One region of the Bacillus sp. NPDC077027 genome, then DNA from elsewhere that is predicted to be linked to it. Evidence: riboswitches for the same ligand, from Rfam matches in the RefSeq annotation. Region 1 holds a riboswitch; each other region holds the start of a gene.

The links. A riboswitch is a leader RNA that binds a small molecule or an ion and turns the genes downstream of it on or off. The one in region 1 is predicted to bind thiamine pyrophosphate.
Region 2: it holds a riboswitch for thiamine pyrophosphate, as region 1 does, so the genes downstream of both, tenA (thiaminase II) here and thiC (phosphomethylpyrimidine synthase ThiC) in region 1, are expected to answer to the same signal.
Region 3: it holds a riboswitch for thiamine pyrophosphate, as region 1 does, so the genes downstream of both, tenA (thiaminase II) here and thiC (phosphomethylpyrimidine synthase ThiC) in region 1, are expected to answer to the same signal.

What each region holds. Positions count from the first base shown of each region.
Region 1 is NZ_JBNNIO010000001.1:325,825-336,879, reverse strand. It holds gene ACQKEZ_RS01860 (BofC C-terminal domain-containing protein) at 1-471, opposite strand, end outside; gene ACQKEZ_RS01855 (protein kinase family protein) at 700-1,344, shown strand; gene ACQKEZ_RS01850 (hypothetical protein) at 1,413-1,595, opposite strand; gene thiC (phosphomethylpyrimidine synthase ThiC) at 1,899-3,647, opposite strand; TPP riboswitch at 3,781-3,891, opposite strand; gene ACQKEZ_RS01840 (LysE family transporter) at 4,128-4,760, shown strand; gene ACQKEZ_RS01835 (YhcN/YlaJ family sporulation lipoprotein) at 4,821-5,435, opposite strand; gene safA (SafA/ExsA family spore coat assembly protein) at 5,567-6,802, opposite strand; gene nadA (quinolinate synthase NadA) at 6,933-8,042, opposite strand; gene nadC (carboxylating nicotinate-nucleotide diphosphorylase) at 8,029-8,892, opposite strand; gene nadB (L-aspartate oxidase) at 8,874-10,442, opposite strand; gene ACQKEZ_RS01810 (IscS subfamily cysteine desulfurase) at 10,543-11,055, shown strand, end outside.
Region 2 is NZ_JBNNIO010000003.1:270,425-281,479, reverse strand. It holds gene fabI (enoyl-ACP reductase FabI) at 1-417, opposite strand, end outside; gene thiD (bifunctional hydroxymethylpyrimidine kinase/phosphomethylpyrimidine kinase) at 569-1,372, opposite strand; gene ACQKEZ_RS11835 (thiazole biosynthesis adenylyltransferase ThiF) at 1,393-2,406, opposite strand; gene ACQKEZ_RS11830 (thiazole synthase) at 2,403-3,170, opposite strand; gene thiS (sulfur carrier protein ThiS) at 3,174-3,377, opposite strand; gene thiO (glycine oxidase ThiO) at 3,374-4,486, opposite strand; gene tenI (thiazole tautomerase TenI) at 4,470-5,087, opposite strand; gene tenA (thiaminase II) at 5,062-5,772, opposite strand; TPP riboswitch at 5,853-5,962, opposite strand; gene ACQKEZ_RS11805 (cation:proton antiporter) at 6,021-7,865, opposite strand; gene prpE (bis(5'-nucleosyl)-tetraphosphatase PrpE) at 8,015-8,758, shown strand; gene ACQKEZ_RS11795 (RluA family pseudouridine synthase) at 8,791-9,696, opposite strand; gene ACQKEZ_RS11790 (NAD kinase) at 9,714-10,514, opposite strand; gene ACQKEZ_RS11785 (GTP pyrophosphokinase) at 10,570-11,055, opposite strand, start outside.
Region 3 is NZ_JBNNIO010000002.1:743,821-754,875, forward strand. It holds gene ACQKEZ_RS09335 (beta-glucoside-specific PTS transporter subunit IIABC) at 1-1,794, opposite strand, end outside; gene licT (BglG family transcription antiterminator LicT) at 2,108-2,944, opposite strand; gene ACQKEZ_RS09345 (YwqG family protein) at 3,168-3,980, opposite strand; gene ACQKEZ_RS09350 (methyl-accepting chemotaxis protein) at 4,177-5,016, opposite strand; gene ACQKEZ_RS09355 (energy-coupling factor transporter transmembrane component T family protein) at 5,171-5,905, opposite strand; gene ACQKEZ_RS09360 (ABC transporter ATP-binding protein) at 5,895-7,493, opposite strand; gene ACQKEZ_RS09365 (ECF transporter S component) at 7,468-8,067, opposite strand; gene tenA (thiaminase II) at 8,064-8,750, opposite strand; TPP riboswitch at 8,838-8,942, opposite strand; gene ACQKEZ_RS09375 (hypothetical protein) at 8,999-10,102, opposite strand; gene ACQKEZ_RS09380 (type 1 glutamine amidotransferase domain-containing protein) at 10,931-11,055, opposite strand, start outside.

The sequences.
Region 1 (11,055 bases):
GTGCTCAAATTCAGCCTTTGTGCGAAAAGGAATGCCGTTTTGTAATTGTTCTTCGACATGGCTCTCTAAGCGGGACGTATCAATTTGAAAAAATAAATGAATCGGCTCGGACCAGCCGTCAGGTCTTCCGTGAAAAGTTGAAATAACACCTCCATCTGATAAGCCAATATAACCATTTGCTTTGCTCAGAGGGGAAATATCATCTATTTGTTTTCTAAAAAGGGCAAACCCTTCTCTTTGCTCCACAAGTGTCCATCCCTTGTAGGTCTCCCAAAATGCTTCCTTTGATGCTAATGTTGCTTGCTGCCTCTCAATGCTAACGTCACCATCTAAATATACTTTTTCAAGCTGTACAGTGATGATATCTGGATGCTTTTGAATATGTTCTTTTCCTTCGACATCATTTGCCAAGATGAACACACCTAACAGCAGTAAAAGCCCAGTGACTAAACATTTTATATTCGGTTTCACTATTTACACCTCTTTAGAAACATGAGATCGATTAATTGTACGTTTAGTTTGACCAATTACACCGTTCATTAACCAAAACCATATCATATATCGAGAGAACTGCCTTGGTGAAGTGTAAATCGTTGTGCACTTTTGGCGTTAATGTTATGTTTTATACAACCATTTTGTTTTTTCATGATTCGTTTTTCAGCCGCATAAACTGATACCAAAGAAGGTGGAGTACAAACGATGACATACGTAAAAAGCTTGGCTGAATCTATCATATATAACGAACAAAAACGTTGGAATAAACTTGTCAAAAAACCAAAAGAGCTTGAACTTGCTGGTAAAGGTAGAAGTGCCTATGTCTTTACTTACAAAAAAGACGGCAAAAAAATGGCCCTCAAGGTATTTTTCCCCTCTTTTCAAGCACTTGCCAAAAAAGAAGCCGCTATTTATGAAATATTATCTGGATCTAAATACTATCCTGCCATTTATGAATCTGGCGACAACTATATATTGATGGAATTTATTAAAGGAAACACATTCTACGAATGTTTAACAAAAGGAATTACCATTAAAAAGAACATGCTTGATCAAGTGGATGTTGCACTCGATGAAGCGAGAAAAAAAGGGCTCAATCCCTCTGATATTCATCTAAGAAACTTAATTTTAACAGCCGAAGGACGCATTAGGGTGATTGATGTTGCACGTTTTACACAAATAAAAACGTGTCATCAGTGGGAAGATTTAAAGGCAGCTTATGCCTATTACAAGAAACCATTTTTTCCAAAGAAAGCTCCTCGCCTGTGGCTTGAGGTCATTGCCTACTTGTATAAAAAGAACTGGCTTTCAAAAGGTCAACTAACGAATCGAAATGATTTTCTATCATAAATAAGCCACTTCTACTTAGAAGCGGCTTATTTTTTATCATGAGAAACGAAAATGACCGTTTCGTCTATTTATTCTGATTCAACATGGATACTATTGACATTTAATAGGTTAATGATATCGTTGTTCAGCTTAAACCAATTGTTCGATTCCTCAATTTTTTTATAAAAGTCATAGGTAGCGGGCCGTTTTAACTCGAATTTAAGCACTTCTCCATTATTCAAATGAAATGTTACATTAAATATTTTCATCATTCAAACTCCTTCCAATCTCTTTCTTTATCGCTAAGTTTTAACAAACCTGCTCTCCTTTCCCATTCTATACTGAACCCGTTTCCCCTGCTATTATCTTTTCAAACCTTGATAAATTTTTGATTAAATTTTTACAGATATTCAATATTCCTGGCTAATGCGTTAGATGAATTCAATTGTGGAGCACACATTTCCATCTCGTTGATTCCTTCATATGTTGTTTGCTAGGAAAGTTTCTTTGTAAAGCAATCTCAAGTGTTGTATAAAGACCCCGCACTGCCTATTGGCAAATGCGGGGTCTTTGTTTTATTGATAGATGTTGCTTCCTGCTTCAACGAATTCTTTTGCCTTTTTCTCCATTTCTTTCTTTACATCGTTCTCTTCATTAGCTTGATGCCTGATATCATGTGAGATTTTCATGCTACAAAATTTCGGACCGCACATCGAACAAAAATGAGCGGTTTTGGCACCTTCAGCCGGCAATGTTTCATCATGGTAGGCTAGTGCTCTCTCAGGATCAAGAGAAAGATGAAATTGATCACGCCATCTGAATTCAAACCTCGCTTTAGACAAGGCATCATCACGTTTTCGTGCACCTGGGTGACCTTTTGCTAAATCGGCGGCATGGGCTGCGATTTTATAAGCAATCACACCCTCTCTTACATCCTCTTTATTAGGAAGGCCTAGGTGTTCTTTCGGCGTTACATAACACAGCATTGCAGTCCCATACCATCCAATCATGGCTGCACCAATCGCAGATGTAATATGATCATATCCAGGAGCGATATCGGTTGTCAGCGGTCCAAGCGTATAAAAAGGTGCTTCTTTACAAATGTCCATTTGTATGTCTACATTTTCTTTTATTTTATGCATCGGGACATGTCCAGGTCCTTCAATCATCACTTGAATATCATGCTTCCACGCAATTTCTGTCAATTCACCGAGTGTATGTAACTCAGCGAATTGCGCTTCATCGTTTGCATCAGCGATTGAACCTGGTCTTAAACCATCACCTAAAGAAAAAGCAATGTCATAAGCTTTCATGATTTCACAGATTTCTTCAAAATGGGTATAGAGAAAATTCTCTTGGTGGTGTGCTAAACACCACTGTGCCATTATGGCACCGCCTCTTGATACAATACCTGTCACACGATCCACAGTCATTGGAATGTATCTCAGGAGAACACCTGCATGAATCGTAAAGTAATCTACCCCTTGCTCAGCCTGTTCAATTAACGTATCCCGATAAACCTCCCATGTTAAATCCTCAGCAATGCCGTTCACTTTTTCCAATGCTTGATAAATCGGCACTGTTCCAACAGGGACGGGGCAATTACGAATAATCCTCTCTCTTGTCGTATGAATATCTTTCCCTGTTGATAAATCCATCATTGTATCTGCTCCCCACCGAATCGCCCATGTCATTTTTTCAACCTCTTCTTCGATGGAGGATGTAACCGCAGAATTCCCTATATTGGCATTGATTTTCACGTGAAAATTCTTTCCGATAATCATTGGTTCGCTTTCAGGGTGATTGATATTAGATGGGATAACAGCTCTTCCTCTCGCGACTTCATCTCTTACAAATTCAGCGCTGACCTGTTCCCTAATGGCGATAAACTCCATTTCTGGTGTCACAATTCCTTGCTTAGCATAGTGCATTTGTGTCACACATGTCCCCTTTTTTGCACGAAGTGGCTGACGGGAAAGCTTAGGGTAATCGACACGTGCTCGCTTCGCTGATTGATAGCCGTTATCCTCTGGCTTCAAACGTCTACCCCCATAGGTCTCGACGTCATCACGCTCTTTGACCCAAGGAAGCCGAAGTGGCTTTAATCCCTTTGTTATATCAATATCAACCTCTTGATCTGTATAAGGGCCACTCGTATCGTATACTCGAAGCGGTTCGTTTACTTCGTCCCCAGTTGGAGTGAGGGTAATTTCTCTTTTCGGAACTAAAATGTCAGGTCTTGATCCTTGTTCATACACTTTCTTACTTCCGCTAAAGCTTGACATAATCGACATGTTTGACTGTAAAACCGTTTCATTTTTCATTTGCTGTTCTCCTTTTCTCTTTTCATATAAAAGGACAGGATTGAATCAGCACCAGCAAAAAAAAACCAGGCTCTATTTCAGAACCTGGATAGTCGTCAGAAAAAACATGATTGCCCGTCATCATGACAATCATATGTTATCTTCCATACTTCCCCACGCTGGTACGAGCCAGATCAGGTCCAAAGGGTTAAGAAGCTTGGACTTCTCTCTCAGCCCTTCAAAAAGGGCACCCCTAGTAACATTTAAATTTCTCCATCAGTGTAGCATAGACATTTTTCTAAAAAAAGCCTTTTTCAAAAAATAGGCATTTCACACTATATCGTCCTTTTATTCATTTGGTCAACGGATTTATATATACAGTTTTGTTCTCTTTAATCTTGTTTAAAATTTGAAATATCAGTTGATACATGGGCATTTATGTGTATAATTAATCTAAACGGAGAATTTTTATACAATGTTTTTTGAAGGAAGTTTTGCGATTTGAACACGTATCTCACATTTGTACTCGTTGGTTTTTCGATTGCTCTTCCCGTTGGAGCAATCACAGTCGAAATGACAAAACAAGGTTTGAAGAATGGGTTTTTCCACGGATTATCAGTCGGTATAGGTGGGATGACCATCGATGTTTTATTGATTTTGGCTCTTTATTTTGGACTTGCACAGTTTCTTGCACTACCATTTGTGCAAATTCCATTGTGGCTCATTGGTGCCGTTTTTTTATTTATGCTTGCATATGATTCGATTAAACATGCAGATCAGGACATTCACTTAGCAGGTGAGAAAGTCAATAGATCATTACTGAAAACATATCGTAATGGACTACTTGTTGCCGTGTCCCCTGGGAATCTTGTGTTTTGGGTTTCTGTGTTCGGCGCTGTTCTCGCTGATGCATATTCTAAGAGTGAATCATCTCAATTTATCATTGCAGCCCTTGGCATTTTAACTGGGATTCTAGCCCACGATATTGGATTACTTTCGATTGTCTCCCTGACAAGAAAAGTGATGAACCGAGCAATGATTAAATGGACATCTATTATCGCCGGCATTTTACTGCTTGGCTTTGGCTGTTATTTCATTTATGAATTTTATAAAGCGATGACATCTCTTTTTTAGACAAAAAGGCTAAAGTCAGTGTGAATTCACTTACTTTAGCCTTTTCTTATAGCAAGATGCTTATCGCGTCATACCAGTTTGACCTGCTTCAAACTGTGTTTTTCTCATTTCACGAAAGCGTGTAAACGTTCCTTCATCTTTGATGACTTGTACCGCTCTGCCATCTGCATATCGTGTTGCAGATTCTTCCACTTGGCTTAGTTCATCTGTCGAAAGATTTCCATCTGTTTTTAATGCGATGAACACATTTTCATCTGTTACCATCACTTGTGAATCTGTTACATGGTTCATTTTGTTTACACGGTTTGCAATCTTACGTGAACGTTGCACGTTTTCTTCTTTATCAAATCCAGAAAACGACATTTGCTCATGATAATTCATATCGCCATGACTGTATCGACCATCGCCACCAGTAAGCGGCATTCTTACGTGGTCTTCTGTGCCAGGACGGTTATTTACATTGGTCGTACCACCTCTCATCCCTTCCATAAGTTCTGAGATTGGTCCTTGATGATCTTGCGTATTTCCATCTGTTTGATTATTTGTGCTATAACCAACTGGTTGACCGGATTGATTATAACGTGTATTCACACCGGCATCATCTTGAGTGCCACATGCAGTTAACCCAATCGGCAGGAGAAACAATGCGAATGCTGTTTGCCACTTTTTTCTCAATGGAAAAACCTCCTGTGTTAAGATCTTCTGAGCATTTATACGCTCTTCTTTATCATGCACAGATGAGAGGGAATTCACGCTGTCAGTTATAAACAATCAAAAAAGGAACGATTTTCATCGTCCCCTTCCGTTTAATCATCCTCGCTTTCATCAGGTCTTGCGAATACTTGGCTACTTGGCTGCCCGAATTGCTGTGGATAAGCGCCCATTTGTCCGTAAGGCATTGCCATTGGCATTGCCATTGAGTTTGGATTTGGGTAAACACCCGGCCAAGCTGCATGCTGATGGTGTCCATGTTGTTTAAAACCATCATCACACCCGCAGTCGTCTTTTCCATAAGCAGTATTCGAAACATTTGGATAAAAACCTTGATTGGCATTGGCATTTACGTTCGCGTTTGCATTGGCATTCGGATGTGTATGATGCCAATGATGATCATTTGTATGGTGCTCCATGTTTTCACCATATACGAACGGAGCTTGATAAGCTGGATAGTACGGTTGCGCTGGATATGGATATGGCATGTGGTGATAGTATGGCTGAACTGGATAACAAAGTCCCGATCCAGGTAATATTGGTGATACAGGATACATCTGCTGCTGCGGAGGATATGGATATAAAGGAGGCGGATAATGACCATATCCATAATATGGGTCATGGTGTTCATGGTGGTGATGATGTTCTTTATTTTCTGCTATTCCTCCGACTGCTGCACCACCGACATTCGGCATTTGTGGAAAATTAGGCAGATTTGGATAATTGGCGTTTTCCAACTCTTTTCCCTCCTCTTTTTGATGGGGAATATGAACAAATGGATCATACCCTTTTCCTATCTCATCCTTTAAATGATCTTTGTGTTCATGATGATGGTCCTTATTTTCATGATGATGATCTTTTTTCTCATGATGATGGTCCTTTTTCTCGTGATGATGCTCCTTTTTCTCGTGATGATGCTCCTTTTTATGAGGTGGCGGCGTAAAAGGTTGATATAAATTGGTCTGATAGTAATTTACATCTACCTGCGGGAAAACAGGTTGCTCTACTTTTGGTACGGGCGGTACGTATGGAACCGGCTCGTTTGGTTTTTCTTTTGGCTTTGTATCCTGAACCTGCACGACATCTTTCGGTTTTTCTTTTACGTAAGGATGCTCTACTTTCTGTTCTTTTGGCTTCGGCATTTCTTTTACTTTGTGGTGATCTGTTTTGACAGGTACACCACCAGATGGAATTTTAATTTTCATGCCTGGCATGATCAAATCTGGGTTACTAAGCTGTGAATTCAGCTTTTTCAATTCATTAAAGTCGACTCCATATTTTTTGGAAATCTTCCAAAGAGAGTCTCCCTTTTGCACAATATGAATTTTCAACGTTTTCCCCTCCTATGCAAAACGTGAACGTAGCGAATATGTCAGAAATACAATATGTTTCTACACAAATTTATGCATATCTACAAGCCGATATGATAAAAACTTGTTTTAAAAGGAGGGGATTATTCATTTAAACGATTTCAAGCATCCGATGTAATGCAAAAAGCGCTTGCTTTGTGATGTCTTTGTCTACTTTAATCATGCCAACTGGCTCTTTTTTCTCGATGCTTTCTAATGACCATAAAAGATGCGGTAGATCAATTCGGTTCATGGTCAAACATGGACACATATCTGGATTGAGGGATTCAATTTGTTTATCTGGATGATGGTGAATGATCCGATTCACTAAATTCATTTCAGTACCGATCGCCCATTTACTGCCTGCTTCCGCTTGCTCAATCGTGTCAATGATATACTTTGTTGAGCCTGCCATATCTGATGCAGTAACGACTTCATGGGTACATTCAGGATGAACAAGAATTTGAATATTAGGGTCTTTCTCTCTGACATCTTGAATGTTTTTCATCGTGAATTTTTCATGAACAGAGCAATGGCCTTTCCATAAAATCATTTTGATGTTCTCAAGCGGTTGATCGGTGATAAGTTTCTCTTGTATTTGATCCCAGACTGCCATTTCTTCTAACGGAATGCCAAGCTCGAAGGCAGTATTTCGTCCAAGGTGCTGATCAGGGAGAAACAAAATGCGCTCTTTCTGCGCAAGAGCCCACTTTAACACTTTTTTTGCATTAGATGAGGTGACAGTTGCCCCTCCATGCTTTCCAACAAACGCTTTAATATCCGCCGTTGAATTCACATACGTAAGCGGGAGTATCGTTTCACCAAATAAGGCGGTCAGTCTTTCCCATGCCCGATCTGTTTGTTTCATATTCGCCATATCTGCCATCGAACAGCCAGCCCGCATATCTGGTAGAACAACGGTTTGATGATCCAATGTCAGCATATCAGCAGTTTCTGCCATAAAGTGCACACCACAAAAAGCGATATACTCTGCTTCGCGGTTTTGCGCAGCAATTTGCGCTAGCTGTAAGGAATCACCTGTAACATCAGCAAACTGGATCACTTCATCCTTTTGATAATGATGTCCAGGGATAAACAGCTTTTTTCCAAAAGTTTTTTTTATCTCCATTACTCTTTTTTGCATCTCGTGATGAGATAATTGTTTATAATGTTCTGGGATCATTGTATTTGCTTGTTGCTCTATGAATTCAAGCATTGACATGCTGCTTTTCCCCCTTCTGGCTAAGTACCATATTCATACTAAAATCAAACGACGGAACAGAATGTGTTAAAAAACCAAGTGAAATCAAGTCGACACCTGTATGTCGGTAGCTTGGAAGCGTCTCTAATGTGATACCGCCTGATGCCTCAGTTAAAATAGTGGCTGGTGTCATCTCTTTAAAGCGCCTTACTTCCTCAGGAGAACGATTATCAAACATGATCACGTCAGCTTTTGCATCAATCGCTTCTATCAGTTGCGCTTCTGTTTCAATCTCCACCTCTATCTTCACCATATGGCCTGCATATTCACGCGCTTGTTCAACGGCTTTACGGATTGATCCGCAAGCTGCGATATGATTGTCCTTGATCATGACCCCATCTGATAAACCAAAACGATGGTTTTTCCCCCCGCCTACTTTAACTGCGTCTTTTTCAAGCAGGCGCAGGCCAGGCGTTGTTTTTCTCGTGTCACAGATCGTAATTGAGGGGTCGTCGAGTCTTTTGATCGCCTCGCGTGTCAGTGTTGCAATTCCTGACATACGCTGTAATAAATTCAAGATGACACGCTCTCCTTTTAACAAATCATTTACTGGCCCGATTATTTCAGCTAAAACACTGCCGTTTTTAATCCAGTCTCCTTCTTGAACAAACTGATGAATCACGATATTTTCATTGATCAGATGATAGCCTATTTCTACTACATATGATCCAGCGACAACACCATCTTGTTTGGCAACAATCACTGCCTTTCCTTCCTGCCTTTGAAAAATAGCCTCAGCAGAAATATCTCCGTAACCAATGTCTTCTTTTAAAAAATAAGTTAGCATGCTTTTTAGCTGTAAACGTTCCACTTGTCACCAATCCTTTCGTGTTCGACGATGTGAATCTTTCCCTTTTGATGCACAATTCTTTGTCCTTGCCACTCGGTATCAAGACGGTCTGGGTAATCCGTTCGAAAATGCCCACCCCTACTTTCTGTACGTAATTGCGCTGATTGCGTCATACAAATAGCAAGTGCCCAACTATTCGCAAGTTCAAGTTGTTCATTTGTGATATTCTTCACATTAATACGCTGAAAAGGGATCATTCGAAGTACATCAAGCAATGTCTGAAGGCCTTTATGATTTCTCAGAATGGCAAGATGCTTTGATATTAGTTGCTGAAGCTCTATAGCTGTTGCCAACGGAACATTGATATAGCGCTCTTCATTCATATTCAACTGCATTTTGTGCCTTTTTAGCTGATCATCAATATGTCCCGCTACTTTATAACCATATACGAGGCCTTCAAGGAGAGAATTACTTGCCAAACGATTTGCACCATGTAGACCTGTACAGGCTGTCTCACCTATGGCATAGAGTGCTTTCACCGCTGTCTCACCTTCATCATTCACCATAATTCCACCCATTAAAAAATGCATTCCCGGTGACACTGGGAGTCTGCCTTCATCCATATGAATGCCAGCTTTTTGACAAAGTGAGAATACAGTTGGGAATCGCTTTGAAAAATGTTGAACCTTTCGGATATTTAAATAAATGTGATGCCCTTGTTGTTGCTTTTGATATATTGCTCGAGCCACAACATCTCTCGGTGCCAGATCTAACTGTGGATGAAGCCCCTCCATGATTCGATTGCCAGCCTCATCCTCTAGAAATGCCCCTTCCCCTCTAACCGCCTCTGAAATTAAACCAGCGGCTCTCCCATCAAGCGATAGTAGCGTTGGGTGAAATTGAACAAATTCTAAATCAGCTATTTGAGCCCCTGCTCGGTACGCCATCATGATACCATCACCTGTGATTGAAGAATCATTTGTATTCGTTTCATATAACTGACCACATCCGCCTGTCGATAAAACCACTGCATCTGCTGTCATTGATTGAATACAGCCATGTTCGTCCTTAAACAACACACCAAAACATCTGCCCTCGTCAACTAATAGATCAATGACGTGACAATGTTCATATAAATGAATATGAGAACCTAGTTGATTTTTCAAAAAATTCACAATGGTTTTCCCCGTTTGATCACCGCCTGCATGCAGGATTCGCTCAATTGAATGTGCCCCTTCTTTCCCGAGCTTAGGGTCACCTGAAGAATCTTGATCAAATGGACAACCTTCTTTTATGAGTTTGCTTACGAGTTGTTTGCCAGTCGTTAAGACATCAACGACTGTTTCAATGTCATTATGCCCACACCCAGCCACAAGGGTATCTAGCATATGCTGCTCAATAGAGTCATGATCTAAATATGATGTCGCAATGCCTCCCTGAGCTAACATGGAATTACTGGATGTGTACCTATGTTTTGTCATCATTATGACTTCACAGTTTTTAGAGACATTAGCTGCAAAAGATAGTGCTGCAATACCTGATCCAACCACGATGACTCTTTTTAACGACACGTTTCACCCTCCTGTCATTTACACCTGTCTTGACACATATCATTACATAACACTACAATAATTACAAGAAATTTTTTTCATACAGGGAGATGGACAAAGCTTGATTTATTTAGACTACGCTGCTTCAGCACCCGTCTCAAAGGAAGCACTTCAAGTGTTCCAAGAGCTTAGCTTGACTTGTTTTGGGAATGCAAGCAGTCTTCATGATGCAGGAGGAAAAGCAAATGATATTTTGTCGTATAGCCGTAATGCGCTCGCCACTATGTTAGATGGAGAACCATCCGGTGTATTTTTTACTAGCGGCGGTACAGAAGCCAATCTTTTGGCCATTCAATCCATCATAAATGGGTTACCTGCAAATAAGCGACATTTTGTAACAACAAAGATGGAACACCCTTCTATCCATTATGCTGTTGACGTATTAACAAAACACGGTGTGACGGTTTCGTTAATTGAAGCAAATGATCAAGGTTTCATTACAGAAGATATATTGGAGGAAGCCCTATTGCCCGAAACTGGACTCGTGTCCATCCAGCACGCAAATTCAGAAACCGGTATTATACAGCCGCTCGCACGTCTCTCACCTTTACTAAAAAGGAAAGGCATATTTTTT
Region 2 (11,055 bases), on a different contig from region 1:
CTCTGTCATTAAAGGACGGGCTACTTTGGCTACAGCTGTCAAAGAGTATGCGCTAATATTATGTGCTAAAAGGAAACCTTCACGATTCGTATTTAAGTATTCACCGACAAGCTCCTCTTTATTTGCAAAGGCGATCGCATGTGCCACACCGTGAATGACTTGTACTTTTTCTTTAATCGTTGCAAAGCATTTTTCGATTTCTTCATCACTTGTCACATCACATGGAAGGATGATTGAATCATCACGCTCTAATGTACCTGCAAGTTCTTTTACAGATTCAGCAAGGCGGTCTCCTACATAAGTAAAGATTAAACGTGCACCCGCTTCGTGAAGCGAACGAGCAATCCCCCAAGCAATGCTACGCTTATTGGCAACGCCCATTACAACAATATTGCGGCCTTCTAAAGAAAATTTCATATGTATTAAAGCCTCCTATTTTTTAAAGACATAGTATTAGTACCTGATCATAATATTATCACATAAGTCGAGTTATTGACACTTTTCCTTGAAATAAAGTTTCTTTTGACATAGAAAAAACTACCTCGCCTAAAGACGGGGCAGCTTTGATTTACGTTCTCCGATTTTGTTGATAGGCAAAATGATTGGTTGGACCATGACCTCCGCCAATATTCAAATGATTTTTAATGGCTTCATGTACAAAGGTTTCTGCTGTCTCAAACGCTTCTCTCATATGAATGCCCTTCGCTATTTCCGCAGTGAGTGCCGCAGCAAACGTACAGCCTGTTCCATGTGTATGCTTCGTTTTAATGTGTTCATTTGTCACCTCGATGAACACATTCCCATCAAACAGTAAATCTGTAATTAAACCGTTTTTCGGATCATGCCCTCCTTTGATGACCACATGCTGTACACCAAGTTGATGAAGAATTTCAGCTGCTTTTTTCCGATCATCCTGTGAACCTATGGACATACCAGTTAGCGCTTCAGCTTCTGGTAAATTGGGTGTTACCACATAACTGAGCGGAAGTAAGAATTTTTTCATAGCAAGCATTGCATCTTCATTCAGTAAAGAAGCACCGCCTTTTGCAATCATTACTGGATCTACGATGATTTTCAAGCGATGTTGTGCCGTTTTTTCGGCGACTGCTTCAATCATTTCCGCACTCCATAACATGCCTGTTTTCACAGCATCAGGAGGTAAGTCATCCACTACTGCATCAATTTGAGCTGTCAATGCCTCAACTGTTAATGGGTAAATTCCATGAACCCCAAGTGTGTTCTGAGCAGTAATCGCTGTAATGGCTGACATGCCAAAAACACCGAGCTCTTGAAAGGTTTTCAAATCTGCCTGAATGCCAGCACCGCCACCCGAATCTGAACCTGCTATAGTTAACGCTTTATGAATTGTCATCTCATCACATCCTTTCGTTCCTACCCAATCCACTTATGATAGATCGTTCGGGCTCTGACGATATCATTTGTTCCATGCACCAATGCTCTACCATCCTTAAATAAAACAAGCTTCACCTCATCATGTTGACAAGAAAGAAGATACGGATTTTCAAGAACATCCATCCCTGCCTCTTTGAGTTGCTTTGCGACCTTTTTTAAACTAGGTGGTGTTTGCAATGCGCTCCGAATCTGCACAGTGTTGCGACCACACAAAACATCCGCTTTTGCTTGCTGATCAAATGAAAGGAATGGATATGTCTTTAAGCCACAGCTTGGACATTGTTCTTTTTTTAAAGAAGAAACAGCCCTAATGTCTGACCGTTCATTTGTCCATAAATCGAATGACCTTAAAATAGGGGTCACTTCATGCCCAGTTAACCATTTGAGTGCATCTGCAACTTGATATGAAGCGACCTGCTGTACAACAGGACTAATGATTCCAGCAGTATCACAAGTCATCCCTTGTGCTGGTAAATGCTCAAGTAAGCAATGCAGGCACGGCGTTTGACCCGGCAGGACGGAAAAGCTAATGCCGTAACTCGCGACACATGCACCATAAAAAAAGGGAATGTTTTTTTTCAATGCCGCATCGTTTCCAATCATTCGAACCTCAAAATTATCGGCTGCATCAATGACGATGGAGGCATTTTTGATGAGCTCCTCTACGTTTTGAGCCGTCACATCCATGACAATTCCTTTTATATCAATCTGACTATTTACTTGCTTTAATCTTGCTTCAGCTGCAACCGCCTTTGGAAGCTTATCCATCACATCCTGCTCTGTATACAACTGCTGGCGCTGAAGGTTGCTCCATTCAATATAGTCCCTGTCCGCAATGATCACAGAGCCTACTCCAGCACGCACAAGCATTTCAGCACTTGCTGTTCCAAGCGCTCCAGCTCCAATAATAACTGCTTGTGCAGACAAAAGGCGTTTCTGACCTTCTTTTCCAATCGGAGCAAAGAGCTCTTGTCTTGAGTAGCGTGTACTCAAAATGCAGGCATTCCTTCCACTGGACTGCTTGTGGTTCCATAATTTTTCACAGGAATACGCCCTGACTCAAAGCCAAGCCTTCCTGCTTCAATGGCTAGCTTCATTGCCTGTGCCATCTTCACTGGATCGGCTGCTCCTGATACGGCTGTATTTAAAAGCACTGCGTCTGCCCCTAATTCCATCGCAAATGCCGCATCCTTCGGTGAACCTACCCCCGCATCAATGATGACTGGGACTTTTGACTGTTCAATAATAAATGAGAGATTCAGTGGATTTAATAATCCTTGACCTGATCCAATAGGAGATGCTCCCGGCATAATGGCGTGAACACCAAGCTCTTCTAATCTTCTAGCTAATACCACATCATCTGAAGTGTATGGCAGGACGATAAACCCTTCTTCAAGTAGCATTTCTGATGCTTTCAACGTTTCCACTGGGTCAGGGAGCAAGGACCGTGAACAACCAATAACCTCTACTTTGATCATATCGCAAAGGCCAGATGCTTTTGCTAAACGGGCAATGCGTACTGCTTCCTCAGCGGTACTTGCTCCAGCTGTATTTGGAAGCAACGTATATTTTGACAGATCAAGCTGTTCTAAAAAGTTCGGCTGTGATTCCTCAAAAATATTCATACGTCTTACAGCGAATGTCAAAATCTCCGCTTCCGACACTGCTACTGCTTCCTTTTGAATATCAAATGACGGATATTTCCCAGTTCCAAGTAACAGTCTTGAAGTAAATGATTTCTCTCCGATGTGTAACATGTTTCATCCTCCTCCAACAAAATGAACAATTTCAATGATGTCATTCGGCTTTATTTCTGTTGCTCGAAAGGCTTGCTTATCAATTATCTCGTGGTTTTTTTCAACGATGACCACCCGATCCTCTAACTTATAAGTTGCAAGAAGGTCATAGATTGTCCCATTTTCCTGTTCAAAATCAATCATGCGACCATTCAATTGTATTTTCATACGAGTGATGCCTCCTTACGATCAATGCGAAATGCATCAATCCATTCCTTTTTCACCTGCCGTCCAAGGATCAAGTCCCGAACGATTTCTCCTGTGATAGGAGCGAGCAAAATGCCATTTCGATAATGACCGGCTGCAAAAATAATCCGCTCATCACCTGGATGCTTCCCAATGTACGGATGTCCGTCATGAGTAGCGGGTCTCAGCCCTGCCCAAAAACGGTCAACTTTCATCTGTTTAATCGTCGGCATCAGTTGAGCCGCTTTTTGGATAACGGCTTCTATTCCGCCAAGAGTAGGAGATGTACTCCAATCATGTGGCTTCATGGTGGCGCCAATAACCAGTCTACCGCTATCTCTTTGAACGATATAGCAGTGATCATGATATAACGTGTGGTCAAGCTTTGGTCCATCGTTCCACACCGACACACATTCTCCTTTTACTGGATATAGAGAATGAGATAATCCGAGCTCTTCAAAAAAACGTCCTGTCCATACGCCACTTGCAATGGATAATTGATCACATGTGTAAGTTTCTTGAGATGTTTTCACTGTAAGCCGATCTCTTTCACGCTTTACCTCTAATACAGTCGTATGCTCTAATACATCTACTCCATAGTGCACGGCAGCCTGATAAAAGCCGCGACAAACTGAATACGGTTCAACATGAACATCATCCTCAATCAGTCCAGCACCAACAATATCGTCAGACACTTGTGGCATGAGCTGCTTTGTTGCACGCACATTTAGCCATTTAAATGAGGTCAAATGCTTCATACGACAAAGCATTTCTTTTTCTTTTTCACTGAATGCAAGCTTGGCAATTCCACCATCTGATCTACGAATATCAATACCTGATTCCTTTTTTAAATCAATGTTTAACCGTTCATAGGATGCTTGACTTGCTCTACCAACCTCAAAGAATATATCCTGTCTTCCTTCCCCTTCGGCATGAGCACCGAGCATCCCTGCCGCAGCACTTGTTGTACTTTTCCCAATTTCGTTTGCCTCTATAACAAGCACACTTTTTCCTGCTTTTACAAGGTGGTAAGCAATCGACATTCCTATAATACCGCCACCAATAACGGCTGTATCATAATGCTTTTTCATAAGGATGCTCCTTTAGCTTTTTTGAGAATGCATGCGCTGCAGCTTTTGAATTGGTTTGCCCAAATAAGCCTGACATGACAGCAATACCACTTACTCCAACCGCTTTCAGCTCACTCACTCGCTCAGGAGTCATCCCACCAATCGCTAGGACTGGAATTGATAAAGTTGACACCATTTCAGATAGAACTTGAATCCCTCTAGGCTTTAGGTTTGGTTTACATGATGTATCATACACATGACCAAATATCACATATTCCGCCCCTTCCTTTTCAGCCTGGCAGGCTTCTTCTAACGAATGAACAGACACACCTGCATGAAGATGAGGAAACTTTTGTCTTAGTTCTTTCGGTGAAAAGCTATGTCCTGGTAAATGAACACGATGAATGTTTGTTAAAAGTGCAACATCCACTCGGTCATTGATGACGATTTTCTCCTTCGTAACACCAATCGCTAGTAGCTGCTCTATGAGATAGACAAGTTCTTTTGCCTTTTTCGAACGCTCACGAATATGAATAAAATCGACTTCTTGTTCAATGTCCTTGATTTTACCGATTAATTGATCGACTGGAAGTGTATCACTTGTAATTGCGTGGAGTTCCACTTGAATCAACTCCATCTAATAAAGCTGTCTGCCATTTTTCCTTTTCATATGCCATGTTCCAAAAGTGGTATTCATAATAGCTAGAAATCACAAAATTTTCTTTCATATTTGCTCGAACTTGTTCTGTCGCCTGCTCTGCAAGTTCATCAAATCGATTGACTTGTTCAAAGACTAGCTCTTTAAACCAATCTCCTCCATATGTTAAAATCCATTCTTGATAGATTGGATGATCAGGTGTTGTCTTCTTCAGTTGTTCGCCAACATCGTAATATAGCCAGTAACAAGGCAAAAGTGCAGCTAGGATCTCTTCAAAACGTCCACTTTTCACAGAACGATACATATGAGATGTATATGCATACGCAGTGGGCGAAGGCTTAAAGCTTGCCTGCTCTTCCTCAGAAATTTCTAGTAATGTCGTAAACTTTCGATGAAGGGATAGCTCCGCTTCGTAAGTCCCTTGCGCATGAGAAGCCATTCTGCCAGTTGTATGTAAATCCTCAACAATGGCAGCACCAAACGATTGTACTTTTGCAAAATGGGTTAAATAATAGGAATCTTGCATCACATAATATTTAAAACGATCAAGTGAAAGCGTCCCATCACCAATTCCTTTCACAAATGGGTGCTCAAAGCTTCCATTCCACCATGTTGAAGCCGCCTGTTTACATTCTTCAGAAAATGTCATTTGTCTTCTCCTCCTGTCAATGTACATAAAAAAGCCACTTTCCGGATGGGAAAGTGGCTTGGAATTTGTCGAAAACACATTCAAATACCGCACCACTTCCCTACGCAGGTTTGAACCTGTTCAGGTGATGAGGGTCTAAAAGTCAGTACTTTTATCTCAGCCCTTATAAAGGACTCCCCTAGTGGATCATTCTTATGATGTTATGTACATCTATCTTAATCATGATTCAGTCATTGGTCAAGCGTTCATTACGATTCTAATCGTTTTCTGAGTCCTGCGACATATTCACGCGAACCAGAAACTAGTATCCGATCCCCTGTCTTTAGCGTTGTATCGCCATGTGGAACAAGACTGTCTATTCCTCTAAAAATACGTACGAACACCAAATCTCCCGTAAATGGAAATTCTCTAAGCATCACTTTGTGGTATCGGTTATTTTTCATTTGTATTTGATAAAGAGACGAATCTTCATTTGTTAAAAGACGAATCGCATCTGGCGCTTCAATTAAAGCGCGCAGAACCGTTTTGGACGAAAGAAATGTGGAGAATGTATCTATACCAGCTTCTTTTAATGTCATTTCTGCTTCTGCTTTGTTCACACTTGCAATGACTTGTTTCGTCCCTTCTTCTTTCGCAAATAAGGCAATTTGCTTGTTTCTTTTTTCATTTCCGGTTGCAACCACAAGCACGTCTTCTTGTCCAATTCCTACCATTCTTAATGTCTCTTCTTGATAATTATCAATTGCCTCGACTTCAAATAACGAATCGGATAAAAGCTCCTCTTGATTCTCTTGAAACACATGGAGAATACGTACTTTATATTCATCCTGATGGAGATCCAGTGTTACAGGTAATGTCAGTTGATTTGCTCCAATGAAGGTGACCTGTTTTTTATTTGTTGCTTCATTTTCTCTTTTAAACAACGCTTTAAACCATACAGGGGTCAATATACTTGTTAAAACAGCGACGAGTATGAGTGCACCAGACATTTTATGGTCAATTACACCTAACCTTTCACCAATGGTCGCAGCGGCAATAACAAGTGAAAGCGTTGAGGTTAACAAAAATCCCGAACCGAGCACTTTTTTCATGTCATACCACTTTTTTAAATACAGGATCGGAATCAGCTTACTTAACAATAAAGCCAAAAATAATAATGGAATCATGATTATGATATTCATATCTTTAAAAAGCGACCAAATATCAAGATCAACGCCAACCATCACAAAGAAAATAGGGATTAAAAACCCGTAACCAAATGAATCTAACTGCTGAACCAATTCCTTGTTTGGCGAAAGTAGCGATACAAGAACCCCTGCCAAAAAAGCACCAAGAATTTTTTCTGCTCCCAATGATTCAGATAACGCAACTAAGACAATAATGAGAGTAAAGATTGCCCTTGTCCCAATTTGCACCGTGCCTTTTGACATGACTTGAAAAATTGATCTAGTCTTAAACATTCGCCCAAAGAAATAAAGAAGAATACCTGCGGCAAATAATATGAGCAGTAGCCACATATTCCCTGTTCCATCTCCATAGATAGAGGAAAATACCGCAAGTAAAATCATCGTGACCAAATCCGCAATGACAGCTACTAAAAGAATGATCTGTCCGATATTGGTTTGCATCAATTTTTCCTCTTTTAAAGTAGGCACAACGACACCCAATGAGATGGTAGAAATAATAAGTGTCATCAAAAAGGCATTCTGAATAAAACCCGCCAGCACAAAGGCATATGACAGGATAAAAGAGAGTAAGAAAACACCAACAAAAATCACAAAAGCAGCACCAAATGTATTCGGTTCTTTTAACCCATTCGGCAATAATTTTACTTTTTTCTTTGATTCAAAAGAAGAAAAATCTATTTCAAGACCACTTAAAAACATGAGAAAAATAAATCCAAGCATTGATAGTGTATCGAGCCACGCATCATGTTCTACGACAAGCTGAAGCCCACTTTTGCCAATGATAAGCCCCATGATGATTTCAGCTACTACGACTGGAATAGTGAGCTTAAATCTATGCAATAATATAGGTGTAAAAAAGGCAATCATAATAACAACGACTAGTGATGAAATGGATGTATGTCCCACTGGCTGAAGCCTCCTAACTTTTTCATTTCATGGTATGATTCTTTCGTTAAAGCATTGATTCTAACAACTCGGCGAATGAAATGAAAGTAATTCATCATATTTCTAAAATTCAATTTTCTTTTACAATGATTTCGTTAGGAGGATGTGAAATGAAATTTGACATCATTGGTGATATACACGGCTGTTATGAAGAGCTAATAGATCTGCTGACAAAACTCGGATATGAACTTAAAAACGGTTTGCCTATCCATCCTGAAGGGAGAACCGTAGCTTTAGTAGGTGATTTGACTGATCGCGGACCACAATCAGTTGAAGTGATGCGCTTTGTCATTCATGCTTGGAGGAATAAAGCAATCCGGTATGTACCAGGCAATCATTGCTTTAAGTTATATCGTTATTTAAAAGGAAATCCAGTCAAATTACTGCATGGCATTGAAACGACTGTAAATGAAATCAAGCAACTCCAACCACAGGAACAACATACATTGTCGGCTGATTTTAAAAATCTTTTTGAACAGGCTCCTCTCTATGAGCTACTAGATGATGGGAAACTCATTATCACACATGCTGCAATGAAAGAAAAAGACATTGGGAAAACACCAAATAAAGAAATGCGTTCATATATACTGTTTGGGGATGTGACCGGAGAAATATTGCCTAATGGCAGGCCAGTTCGTAAAGATTGGGCAAAAAATTACAAAGGGAACCCATGGATTGTATATGGTCATACCCCTGTCAAAACACCGAGAATTGTCGGGCGAACTGTCAACATTGATACTGGCTGTGTCTTTGGAAATCAGCTCTCTGCTTTACGTTATCCTGAGTTTCATATTGTTTCCGTGCCTTCTTCAATGCCTTATGATGAATCTCGATTTCAATATTTCACACAATAAAACCCGGACCTGTCTAAACAGGATACCGGGTTTTAATTTGATGTGAAAGGAAGCAACGATTGCATATCTACAGGCAAAGGAGCTGTAAATGTCATGTATTCATCTGTCATCGGATGGCGAAATACGAGTGTTTCACTATGTAGCGCTTGTCTGTCGATCAACTCTCTTGTTCCCCCATACAATGTATCTCCAATGAGAGGATGTCCTGCAAATTGCATATGGACACGAATTTGATGAGTTCTTCCGGTTTCAAGTATTAAAGAAACATCCGATATTTCATTCGCAATGTCGACCGATTGAACTTCATAATGAGTAATTGCACGTTGACCATCCTTTGCCACCATCCGCTCGATGATACTATCACTTTTTCTCGCAATAGGTGCGTCAATTGTTCCTTTCTCATCCAAAAAGATTCCGTGAGTGAACGCTCTATATGATCGTTTAACCTCACCTTTTTTTTGTGCTTTCGAAAGTAAACTGTGAGCAAAACGGTGCTTGGCTACAAGCATCACACCTGAGGTATCTCGATCTAATCGATTGACTAAATGAACAGTCGCTTGCAAAGATTGCTGTTCATAATGAAACAACAAGCCATTGGCGATGCTAACATGTGGATGTTCACGAGATGGAATGGATGAAATATTTGGCTGTTTATTGAGCACCAATACGTGCTCATCCTCGTATAAAATACGAAGAGGGACAGGCGTAGCCTTTAAGCCTTCACTCACTTTTTCCTCTGGAAATAAAACAGTGAGCGTGTCCCCTTCCTTCAACTCATATCGAACAGTCACATGGTCACCATTGATGAGGAGATCACCACCACGAAACTTGATATCTGTCAGCATTCTTTTCGATATCCCAAGCTCCGTCAAATAGTCTTTTAACAACAAGCCACTCTCTTTTTTTGAAGCCGTTTTTTTTAATTTAAAATATTCCAGGGAGAACAACCTCTTTCTTATTCACCTTTTCCGATAAAGGAGTCCTGCACCCTTTTCCAAAACGGAAACGGTCTAAAACGAGCAAAACGGACATTCTCATCAGCCACTCGACATTGAATAGATTTGACGTCTTTATGAAGCAGTGTCAAATGATCAATCGTCACTTGGAAATCTACATCATTGATCGGTTTGATCACACATGTGTGATGATCCGGTAAAATGAGCGGCGAACCAACTGTGCGAAATACTCTGTTATTGATAGATGCCATCTCAGCTAATTGAATCGCACGGATCGAAGGATGGATAATCGCTCCCCCAAGCGCCTTATTATAAGCGGTACTACCAGATGGTGTTGATAAGCAAAGACCATCTCCTCTAAAGGTTTCAAAAAGCTGACCTCTAATTTCAACATCTGCCACAAGAGTGCCTTCAATGCTTTTAATCGTACACTCATTCATGGCTAAATATTTCGCCTCACGTCCGCCGTCATTGTAACGGACAATCACTTCAAGAATCGGGTATTCCACGATATGATAAGGCGTTTTTGCAATCGCAAGCACAAGCTTTTCAATTTCACTAGGGACCCAATCGGCATAAAAACCAAGATGCCCTGTGTGTACACCAACAAATGCCGTTTCATTCAAACGACTACTATAACGATGGAACGCATATAACAGCGTACCATCACCACCAACAGAGATGACAATATCCGGTTCATCTTCGTCTAATTCCATGCCAAAATCTAATAAATATGTCTGAATTTTATTTTTGAGTGCGTCAGATACAGAATCCCCTTTTGAAGATATCGCAAATTTCATGAATTCTTCTCCTTTTAGCTTTGCCGCTTCAGCAGCTTCATATTTTGATCAAGCATCAGCTAAGCCCATCTGTTTTCTTTTTTCGAGAGAACGCAACCTGAGCCTCTTGAATTTCTTCTCTAATTTCAGACATTTCATCATCAAGAAGAGAAGCAGCTTCTGAGGCTCTTTGCAATCTAAGCTTGACCTTTTCAGGGATATTACCACTGTATTTATAATTGAGAGAATGTTCGATTGTTGCCCAAAAATTCATTGCGAGCGTACGAATTTGAATCTCAACGAGAAGCTGTTTCTCCCCATTTATCGTCTGAAGCGGATAAAGAACGACGAGATGGTAAGAACGGTATCCGCTTTCTTTATGTTCTGCAATATAGTCACGTTTATCAACGACCACAAAATCTTTGCGTGCCTGGAGCATCTTTTTGACAACTTGAATATCTTCAACAAATTGACACATGATGCGGAGGCCAGCAATATCCTGCATCGTTTCAATCTCATGCATGGGAATGTTTTTCCGTTTTGCTTTTTCCAATATACTAGC
Region 3 (11,055 bases), on a different contig from region 1:
TGCAAATTGATTAGAGTTTGTCACAATAATTGGTGTTGTGATGTCAAAGCCCTCTTTTTGAATCGCTTCTATATCGAATTCAACGAGCAAGTCACCTGCTTTGACCATGTCACCAGACTGCACATGACTTGTAAAGTACTTACCTCCAAGCTTCACAGTGTCAATTCCAACATGGATGAGAAGCTCTGTACCTTGATCACTCACAAGGCCAATTGCGTGTTTTGTTTGGAAAATGGTTTCTACCTTTCCGTTGAATGGTGCTGTTACACGACCTTTAGTCGGGACAATCGCTGTACCTTTTCCCATAATTTCATTTGAAAATGTTGCATCATTCACTTGGTTAAGTGGCTTAAGTTCGCCTTCTAGTGGGCTGTTTACCACTTCGTTATTTACAGCTACTGTGCCTTTTTTCTCTTGTTCTGGCTTGTCTGCTTTTGTGTCATCTTTTACTGGCACATCTTCAAATCCAAGAACAAGTGTCATAATTGTTGCGACAGCGAAGCCAATGACAAGACCAATCATTGAGTAAATAAATGTTGGACCAATAAAAGTTGGAATCCCTGGTAGACCTGCTGAACCTGCAACTACATATGATTTCGCTTTGAAGATGGACATGAATACACCGCCAGATGCTGCACCAATTAATGCTGCGATAAACGGTTTTTTCAATCTCATGTTCACCCCGTACATAGCCGGTTCTGTAATGCCCATTAATGCAGTGACACTAGTTGACATTGCAAGAGATTTGAATGATTTGTTTTTCGTTTTTAAGAATACACCGAATGCCGCTCCTGCTTGTGCCATGTTCGCTACAAACATCATTGGCATAATGTAATCAAATCCGTTTAGTGTAATGTTGTTAATCATAATTGGCAATAAAGCGTAATGCATTCCTGTAATGATCAGTGGTGACATGAAGCCCCCAATTAACACTCCTGCTAAAATACCTGCATGCTTAAACAATAAATCAATTCCACCAGCAAGACCATTCCCGATCACTGATCCAATCGGTCCAATTGCAATGAGCATAACCGGAACAACAACGAGAAGTGTAACTGTTGGAACAAGGATGATTCTCAGTGATTTCGGACTGAATTTTTCTGCAAATTTTTCAACATATGATCCAAGCCAGATCGTGAGCAAAATCGGTATAACGGATGAAGAATATACCGTTGCGATGACAGGAAGTCCTATAAATTCTGTATTTCCTGCACCTAATAATGCTGTCAGTTGTGGATGTAATGCAGCTGCTGCAATGGCTGCCGCAATATACTGATTGCTTCCGACCTTTTTAGCTACACTGACAGCAAGCAGAATCGGTAGGAAGTAAAAAGCCCCGTCACCGATAGCGGTTAAGATTGTAAACGTGCTACTTTTATCTGAAATCCATTCTAATGTAAGTAATAGGGCTAAAATCCCTTTGATCATACCGGCTCCAGCGATCGCTGGTAAAATTGGTGTGAACACGCCGGAAATAAAGTCGAACAGTTTCGAAATGACATTTTGTTTCGTTTTTTCTACTGAGTTGTCCACTTTTACATCTGTTGACAGGCCTGATTCGGCAATCATTTCCTTATAGACATTTGATACTTCATTTCCAATGATGACATGATATTGACCGCCACTTTGGTTTACCCCCATGACACCATCTGTTGATTGAAGCTTTGCTTTATCCGCTTTGCTTTCATCGTACAGGTTGAAACGAAGTCTTGTCATACAGTGCGTGACTTGCTTTACATTTTTTTCACCGCCGACGAGCTCCAGTACTTCTTTTGCCGTTTGTTTGTGGTTCATTGTAATACCCTCCCCAATCATGGTTTAAATGTTGATATAGAAAAAACCTAAACATCCATTAATGTCCAAATTACATAACGTATTCAGACACTAATCGATATTTAGGTTTTGCCTGCCTCAACAGTAACAATCCTTCATAGCGATTGATTATTATTTATTTTTTATAAGCCTATAGATACAAAAAAACCTAAATCATGCCTTATCAAAAGATAGGGACAATGATTTAGGTTTTGCCTGCTTGACCAGTAACAATCCTAAAAGATTGTGGCTTATTTAATTTATAGTTACAAATTATCATATTAATTTTATAATGTCAACGCTTTCTTTTTACGACTCTGTCTATGTGAAGTGTTAAGTACAACATTTCATCTTCTATGAGATCTCGGTTATATTCTTTTTTCACATAATCATTGATTTTCTCGGCACATTGAAAGGCATCGACGTTTTTTTCTTTGACCACTTCATACAAAAACTCGTTTTGGTTCTCCATTTGGGTTTCGTTAAAAAGTCGCTGTCCGAAAAACTTCAAATGAGTGACAAAACGGAAATAATTCAACGATTCTTCATCCAGATCAATTTGGAAATGATACTTCACAATATTTAAGATGTCCTGAATCAGTTTTGTAATTTGAATCACGTTCGGCATCTCTTCATTTAGCTCTGCATTCAAAATGTGCATCGCAATAAAGCCCGCCTCATCCTCTGGAAGATGAATGTCCAGCTTGTCCTGAATGATTGCAAGTGCTTCTAAACCGCACGTAAATTCGTCTTTGTAAAGACGTTTTATTTCCCAAAGCAAGGCATTCTTAATATCCATGCCTTTTTGGTGACGCTCTATTGCAAAAGTGATGTGATCTGTCAGTGTCACATAGATACTATCATTTAAATTTTTGTTCAAGTTCGTTCTCGCTTTATCTATGATCGCCTCACACACTTGCATATACTCGATTGGAATATCGTAGAGAAGGGTTTTGAACTTTTCTGATATATCTTTATTTTGAATAGAGAAAACCTTTTCGATCCGCTCTTCATCGATCGGATCACCACTTTTTTTCTGAAACGCGATCCCTCTGCCCATAATGACTAGTTCATGATGCTCATTATCATAAGCACTGACAACGTTATTATTAATCACTTTCGAAATGATCAATTGATTCCCCCCAATGCATTCCGCTTTTTCGAGCTTTTTATGATTAAAAAACATCCATTGTTTTATTATATTCAAAAAAGAGGACTTTAAGATGATTTTACATTTTTTTTCGATGTGGTCAACTATAAATTATTACATTTTCACACGTAAAGATGACGAAATAGAGGGACAACTGTCTAAATCTATATAAAAAAACACTCAAAACAGAGTGTTTTTTACAAATTCAGGAACAATCCCAGTTATAAACGATATTCTCAAAATTTTTCTGTTTTAGGTCCTCTGGCTTGATGAAAAAATTAGCAATTCCACAGTCCCCCCACATTAAATCCACCTCATCATCTGAGTCAATTTGAAGGAGTAGCACTGTGTGTTCCTTGTCTTCATAAGCGCGCGGATCTTCCTGAGTGAAGCCTGGGTAGCCTCCGATTTTATGACCAAATCCACTATGTGTTTCATAAAATTCATCCATTAGCACATCTGTATCATCTTCATGATCACTGATCGATTCGAATAAGTCCCAACTGTTTTTCCCTACTACTTTTTCAAAACGGAAATCATCCGCACTGATCGTCTCACTCGCTAATTCTCCAGTGATCGCCCCCTCCTTCGTCGCAGGGAAATAAAAATCTTCCGGTGTTTTAACAAATGAGAAGTCTGTCATCAAATCTTCCTCTTTTAAAAATGGTTCTTCAATAAACTTAATATGAAAATCCTTCTGTTCTGTTTTTTGATCAATATTCATTCCATATAAATCGTCATGAACGGAGATGAAAATTTGCAGTAGACCCGATTCAGGGTAATCTTCGAGCTTTGGAAGCTGACTGAAGTTAAGTTGAGCTAATAGCTTCATCGGATGTCCTTCTCCATCAACAGGGTATGTATCCTCTTTAGGAAAATAAGGATCACCTAAGATCTTACTGTCATATCGACCTGTTTTCCCTTGTTTCATGCTTAAACTGATGATCGGCTTCTCTGTTTTTTCTAAAAGTGAACGGTACGGCTCTAATTTTTCTTGCAGTTTAGCTGAATGATTCACGAGAGAGTCCGCCTCCTTGTTGTTTTGGTGGATGCCTGGATCGTAAGGCTTCCTCTCTCTATCATACAGAAGTCTCACGAAACTGTCAGTGCCATCTTATTCATTTTGGACGTGAATATGTGTAAAAAAAGAGCGTTTACTCGCGCGATTTGTAATCATAAAAACCCCCATCATCGGATGGAGGCGCAAAATTTTTTTATGATTTAACTTGATAGTTGACTAGGCTCTCAGCTAGAGTTTTCATCGTCTCACCAGTTTCATGCAATCCTTCGATGATTTTTGTGAAAGTCGCAACTAGCTCTGCTTGTTCCTCTGATGAGGCAACAATTTGAGAAATCTCTTCTTCCATTCCTTTAATAGAGCTTTGCACATCTTTTAATGCTACTTCGATATCAGTTGTTGCTTGCTTCGCATGTGTTGACAGTTTTCTTACTTCGGTTGCAACAACACCAAAACCAGCACCTGCTTCCCCAACTCTTGCCGCTTCAATGGATGCATTCAATCCAAGTAAGTTTGTCTGATCAGAAATACCTTTGATAAGATTGGAGACTTGAGTAATTTTAGAGGAATTTTCGACAGTGGTTCTTGTGTTATGAAGAATCTGTTCACTTGTCGCCTGTAGTTCCTCGGAATGTGCTGCAACTTGCTGTACCATTGCGACCAACTTATCTGAAATGTTGTTGCTTTCCGTCATAATTTTATCTAGACGTACCTGGTTTGTTTGATCATATGAAACGCAAAAAACCGCGACCACTTTTCCGTCGTCCTCGGTGACTGGTATCGCAACGACATCCATAGGGATACCATATACTTCTTCAGGAATTTGAAGAAAAGCCGGTTCTCTTCCGTTCTTCAATATACCAAAGTTTTCAAACTGAGGAGTTAGCGCATCTCCTGCTTTAAACCCGAGGTCGATGTCACCATTTTGATGATAATATAGTACTTTATTTGCATTCATTACAGTGAAGGTAAGTTGTTCTCTCATTGCAAGTCCGATAATTGGTAAAGTGTCAATTAGGTTGTCTATCTTTGTCATTAGTTATTGTTCATCCTCTCTTTTTTTAAATCATTACATCTTATATCGGTTCGTTATATGACCTATTCCAGTTTTCATTGTTTATGATTCTACATCAAAAGATCCAAAATATAAAAAAACCCGCATTCTATCAAGAGAATGTCGGGGTATTTTTTTAGATGGAAAACATGAAAAGGATGACACACCCACATAAGAGAAAAAGATATAAATAGTCTTTCAAAGAGGTGGTCAGCACATGATAATACGTTCGCTGTCTTGTTCCTGTAAACCCTCGTGCTTCCATTGCAATGGCAATACGCTCTGACTTCCGCACACCTTGTGTAAATAAAGGGAGAGCATAACGAACAAACGCCTTCCAGCTGTTCTTTTGCTTATAGCCTCTAATTTTGTGTGCTGCCTTCATTTGTTTCAGTTCAGTTTGAAACAATGGGATGAACCGAAATCCAGCAAGCATACCATACGCCCACTTAGGCGAAAGACGGCATTGGTGAATTAAACTCATCATAAAAGCTGTTAAATCTGTCGTTGAAGTAAAGAGCAAGCCAAAGGTGACAAAACCAAGCATTCGAAGCGCTATCGTCAGCCCGTTTTTCAGGCTTTCCCCTGTTATATGGAACCACGCCCATTTCCAAACGGTATGATCACCTTTACCAAATGCCGCCATCATCCAAAACACAAGGATAAAAAAGAAGAGATATGGAACAAATCTTGTGAACAAGTAGCGAAAGTTCCATCCTCCCAGAACGAGACCAATTCCAATCGCCAATAAACAAATGAGCAACGTCTTTACCGGATCTGTTATCGCCATGAGAAAACACATCACAAGCAAATGAGCAAACAATTTCACAGCAGGATTTACCGTTGATAAAAAGGAATGATTACTTTGCAACAGTCAGCACGTCCTTTCGCTCCGACTTATATTGATAGTGTAATGGAGCCATTAACTGATATGACTTAACTAGCTCACGATTTGAAAATAAAGCATATGGATGACCGTCGAACACATGCCTGCCTTTATGAAAGAGAAGCACTTGATCTGAACATTCATCAACCAGTTCCATATCATGTGTGACCATAATGATCGTTGTTCCTTGCTGTTGTCGTTCCTTTAGACGCTGTACTAATTCCTTTGATGTTTTTTCATCTTGACCAAATGTCGGTTCATCAAGAAGAAGGACATCTTGATCAAATAAAAGCATGGTGGCAACGCTTAGTCTTCTTTTCTGCCCAAGACTTAAAGTGAAGGGGTGAACATCTGCATGTCTGGAAAGACCAAATTCAGCAAGAAGCTGGTTTGTCTTTTCCAACACTTCCTCTTCAGGCCAATTCCGCTGTCTTCCCCCAAATGCGATTTCATCAAAAACCGTATCCTGTACAAATTGGAGCTCTGGATTTTGAAAGACAAATCCCGCTTTTTCATACAATAATCGATCAGACCATTTTTTTAGGTTTTTGTTTTTAAAGAGAATCAGACCTTTTTTCACAGGCTCTAAACGAATCAAATGCTTAAGGAATGTACTCTTTCCACTCCCATTTTCACCAATGATGGATACCCAGTCTCCTTTTTTGATCTCCACTTGTAATTGATCGATCACTGCCTGCTTTCCATATCCGATACTCAATTTTTCAGTTTGAAGGATCGTGTCGCGAGCCTCATCATATCTGTTTAACCATCGCTCTCTTCTCATCTCTAAAATGCGATGAAACTTTTCTCCCATCGGATGATACCGGTCAGCAATAATATTTGACCATTTCTCGGGAAATATTCTAGGTCGCCAAATACCAGCAGCTTTCATCTCATATTCAAATTGACATACAATGTCTTTTGGGTGACCATCTGCTAAAATTCTTCCTTCATGATCTAATAAAATAACGCGATCCATCCATTCGATGACACCATCTAATACATGTTCCACAAAAATCATCGTTTGATCTGTGTCATCCGCAAGCTGTTTGAGCAATTGAAATACTTCTTTTCTTCCAGCAGGATCAAGCTGTGCCGTCGGTTCATCAAAGAATAATACTTCTGGCTCTAACGCGAGTAAACATGCTAAGGCTAACCTCTGTTTCATCCCACCAGACAATGTTTGAATTTCCGTATTGGGATCAATATTGAGACGAACTTTCCACATAAGCTGTTGAATGATCCCATCCATGTGCTCACGAGGGATCGAACGATTCTCCAAACTGAATGCGATTTCTTCATTCACCCGATGCATACAAAATTGCGAATCAGGATCTTGAAACATGACACCCGAATGCTTTTTTAAGGTGGCTTCTCCTTGTACTTCTGCCTCTACATGCTCAGGAATAATCCCAGCAAGTACAGAGATAAGCGTCGATTTCCCGCTACCGCTTGGACCAAGAATTAAGACTTTTTCCCCTTTCTGAATCGAAAGAGATATGTCTTGCAACACAGGATGTGACTGCTGAAAAAAACGGACTGTTAGGTTATTGCACGTGAGAAATGAATCCATGTTGTTCACCTTTGCTTCGTTGCGCTCTCATGATGGCATATTGATTGAGCACACCTGTTTTTGCCAATGCATCTACTACAAATTTCGCAAGTAAACCACCGAGAATCACTCCACTTATGATCTGCGTTCCGAGCGTCGCCAGCAGGACTTCAGGTGTATAGTAGCTGAACCCTTTAGCGATTAGACTGTAAGTCATTGCGCCTACTGCCGCCAAACCGCCTGATAGCATCAACACCCAAACGTTATATCGTTTATATCCGAAAAGCGCGAAAGCTATTTCTGCCCCGATCCCTTGAAAAACTCCGATCAGCAAGGCAGATAAACCGAAGTGGCTACCCGTTAACAGTTCTACCGCTGCCGCTGCTGTCTCTGCAATGAGTGCCGCTCCTGGTTTACGAATAATATACGCTACAATCGGGCTCGCAATCACCCAAATACCAAACATGATGTTGCCTCCTGCTGGACCAACAAGCGCAGTAATCGGCAGATAAAGAGTGGACCAGCCTAAATAAATCACACCACACGCAACAGATAAAATGACGGCAAGTACAACCTCTTTCATTTTCCACGTCATGATGAGTGCACCTTCATAGCAACTGGCCACTCTTCAACGGTGAATGCCATCTCCCAAAATCGATACTCTAGCTGACAACTTAACATGAAATGTTGTTTCATGTTTTCTTTTTCCTTATCACTAGCTTCTTGCGCCCATTGATCAAGTCGTTCACAAAGCTCGACTGTAATGGAATCTGTGATGCCACCGTAAAAAGTGATCCAGTCATAAAATGGGTGAGACGGCTCTGGTTGAACGTCTGATAAGAGCCTTTGCCCAATTTCCCAGTATGTCCAAGGACAAGGAAGAAGCACAGCCAAAATTTCCCCAAGCGAGCCCTCTTTCGCTACTTGAAGCATGTGATGTATATAATGATGTGCGCTTGGCGCAAGGGAATATCCTTGTAAGTCTTCATATTGAACTTGAGCCACCCGACATAAATTTTGATGAGGATGTGTCTCACTATCTAGTATAAAGGCGATTTGTTTATGAAAAAATTCGATATCTTGGCGATCTGTACATTTACTGATAGCTGCCGCATAAATCTTGATGAAAGCATTAAGATATTCAAAATCCTGCTTCACATAATGGATCAGCTGTTCTCTCTTTAGATTGCCTTCAGCTATCCCTTTCACAAATGGATGATGGTAAATAGCCTCAAAAATCGGTTCTGCTTCTTGTCTTAATTGTGCTGAAAAACGCATTAAAAAAACCTCCTCTTCTTCATCTTGAATAAATGAAAAAGCCACCCCAAAATGGAGTGGCTTTGTAAATTCAAGAATGAATGAGACAAGGTGCCAACTCCACTTCCCTCCGCTAGTACGAACTAGATCAGGTTCAAAGGGTCCAAGATTTTCTCTTGTCTCAGTCACAGCATGACTCCCCTAGTGGACTTTCATCATTTAATTATCTTTACTCTACACATGAGATGAAATGATGTCAACAGTCATTCTTAATTTAATGTTTGGATTGTTGGGAGTCTCTCAACACCCGATGCGTAGTAGAAGTTGAGTACACTAAAGAAATCAATTGGTTTCCCTGTTTTTACATCAACTACTAAAATATGTTCTCCGTAATTCTCTAAATCATCTGCTTCTAAATATCTTGGTGTTGTTTTTCCAATCATATCCACAAATGTATCTTGATAATATTGGCCACTAGAATACGAGGATTGATGATACATAAACAATGTGCCTACATCTAGATAGACAAGAATGGCTTCCGAAGAGCTTGCATTAGGTGCAGAATAAGAGACCGGTGAAGAAATACCTTTTACTTTTACACTTGAAATAGAATGTGTTCTTTGTTCAAAATTTCCATCCCATGGGAAGTAAAAGACACGTTTCCATTCATAATCCGCTGATTTTGATTGCTTGTTATAAATGTGGGTGCCATTTGCATAAACATCGCCATTCGCATATTCTGCTACAAAGTATTGAAGTGTTGAAGAAAGTGACACTACTCCTGTGAAATTGGTTGGGTTTTTCGCATTAACCTGCAATGTGTAGGAATCTCCAAAACCACCACCACTTGTAATACCAAAGGCATAATCACCCGCTGGCAGATTCGTTAATGCAAGCAAATTGCCTGCTGGCTGAATTAAATCGGTTGGATATGCTTGTCCTTCCTCATAATCGACGACAAATAATTGCACAAAGTAATCTTGATTCGGTGATGTAATTCGACTAATGAGTGCTTGTGCTGAGGACGTACTGAGAAACCATAAATCGACTGGGTTCTCTTCTGTTAGTACAGCAGATTGATTGATAGACAAACCATCAATTGAATGAGCCGCTGAGGTTCTCAACTTGCCATTTGCTGCAGATTTACGCTTAATATTAATTCCGTTTTTCTGATCAACTTTGAATGATTTTTTGAGTTGTTTTTGAATAGCAGGTGATTCATTCTCATTCAAGAACGACTCCTGTAGACGTTCAATCGCTTTCTTCGTTAATGGTGATACACTGTTAGATTCCTTCTTTATTTCTTCTGCGTGAACAGCTGACGAAAATAAGCCTGTCGCAATAAGTAAAATAGATAAAATCGCTGCTGTCATTTTGATTCCAAATACCTTCACAGGAACATCCCCTTTTTTTAATTTTGGATTTTATATCCTGTAATAATTGTATCATTTCACCAATGATTATATTGTCATTTAAGGGAATATTTTAAATTTATTATTGGTTTTCTCAAGTTAATGAACCTATTCAAGAGTCACGTACACTTATTCATTCAAATGGTAAATATGAAAAAATTCCCACAACAACAGTGAATTGAGCATGTTTTCCTTGGTTTTAACTTATGTAATTTGTAGAGAATTATAATATTAATAGAGACGTTTAATAAAAACTGTAACAAGAATAGGTAGCATCTTGAACGCTACCCTAATATATCAGGAAAACCTTCCCTGAATCCCATAAAAAATAAGCAAATTCCATGCTTGCTTATTTAAGATCACTTATTAGTAAACAATATATCAATTATGCTAATAGCAAAAAACCGATAGGAACAGCAATAATAATATACAGAAAATTTCTAGGCATAAACATACTGTAATAATAGAATACTTCACTATACTTTTCACAAAATTCCTCCAATAAATATCCATTTTATTATACTTGTTTTAGGATACTTAAATAGGCAAATGCAGTAATGATGAATGGGGGTTATAGGTTTTAGAAATGATGAACCAATTTGAGGTAACCTTAATTTCTTCTAAATTATGTAGTGCGATGGCTCTAAACAAATGCATATACATTTTTCACAAATTACTACTCCCTTTTTAATGGAATTGTTGCGTTAGTTTTACGATTGGATAAGTATTCAAAATCAATTCAAACGAAAAAACAGCCGTGCTCCGATCTCACGACTGTTTTCTTAAGATTTATATTGTTTTCACAAAAAGATGTGCTGTTTCTTCACTTGAGCCTGGGTTTTGTCCAGTAATGATGTTGCCATCTACAATAGCAAATGGAGCAAACGGCTCTCCTTTTTCAAAGTCTGCCCCAT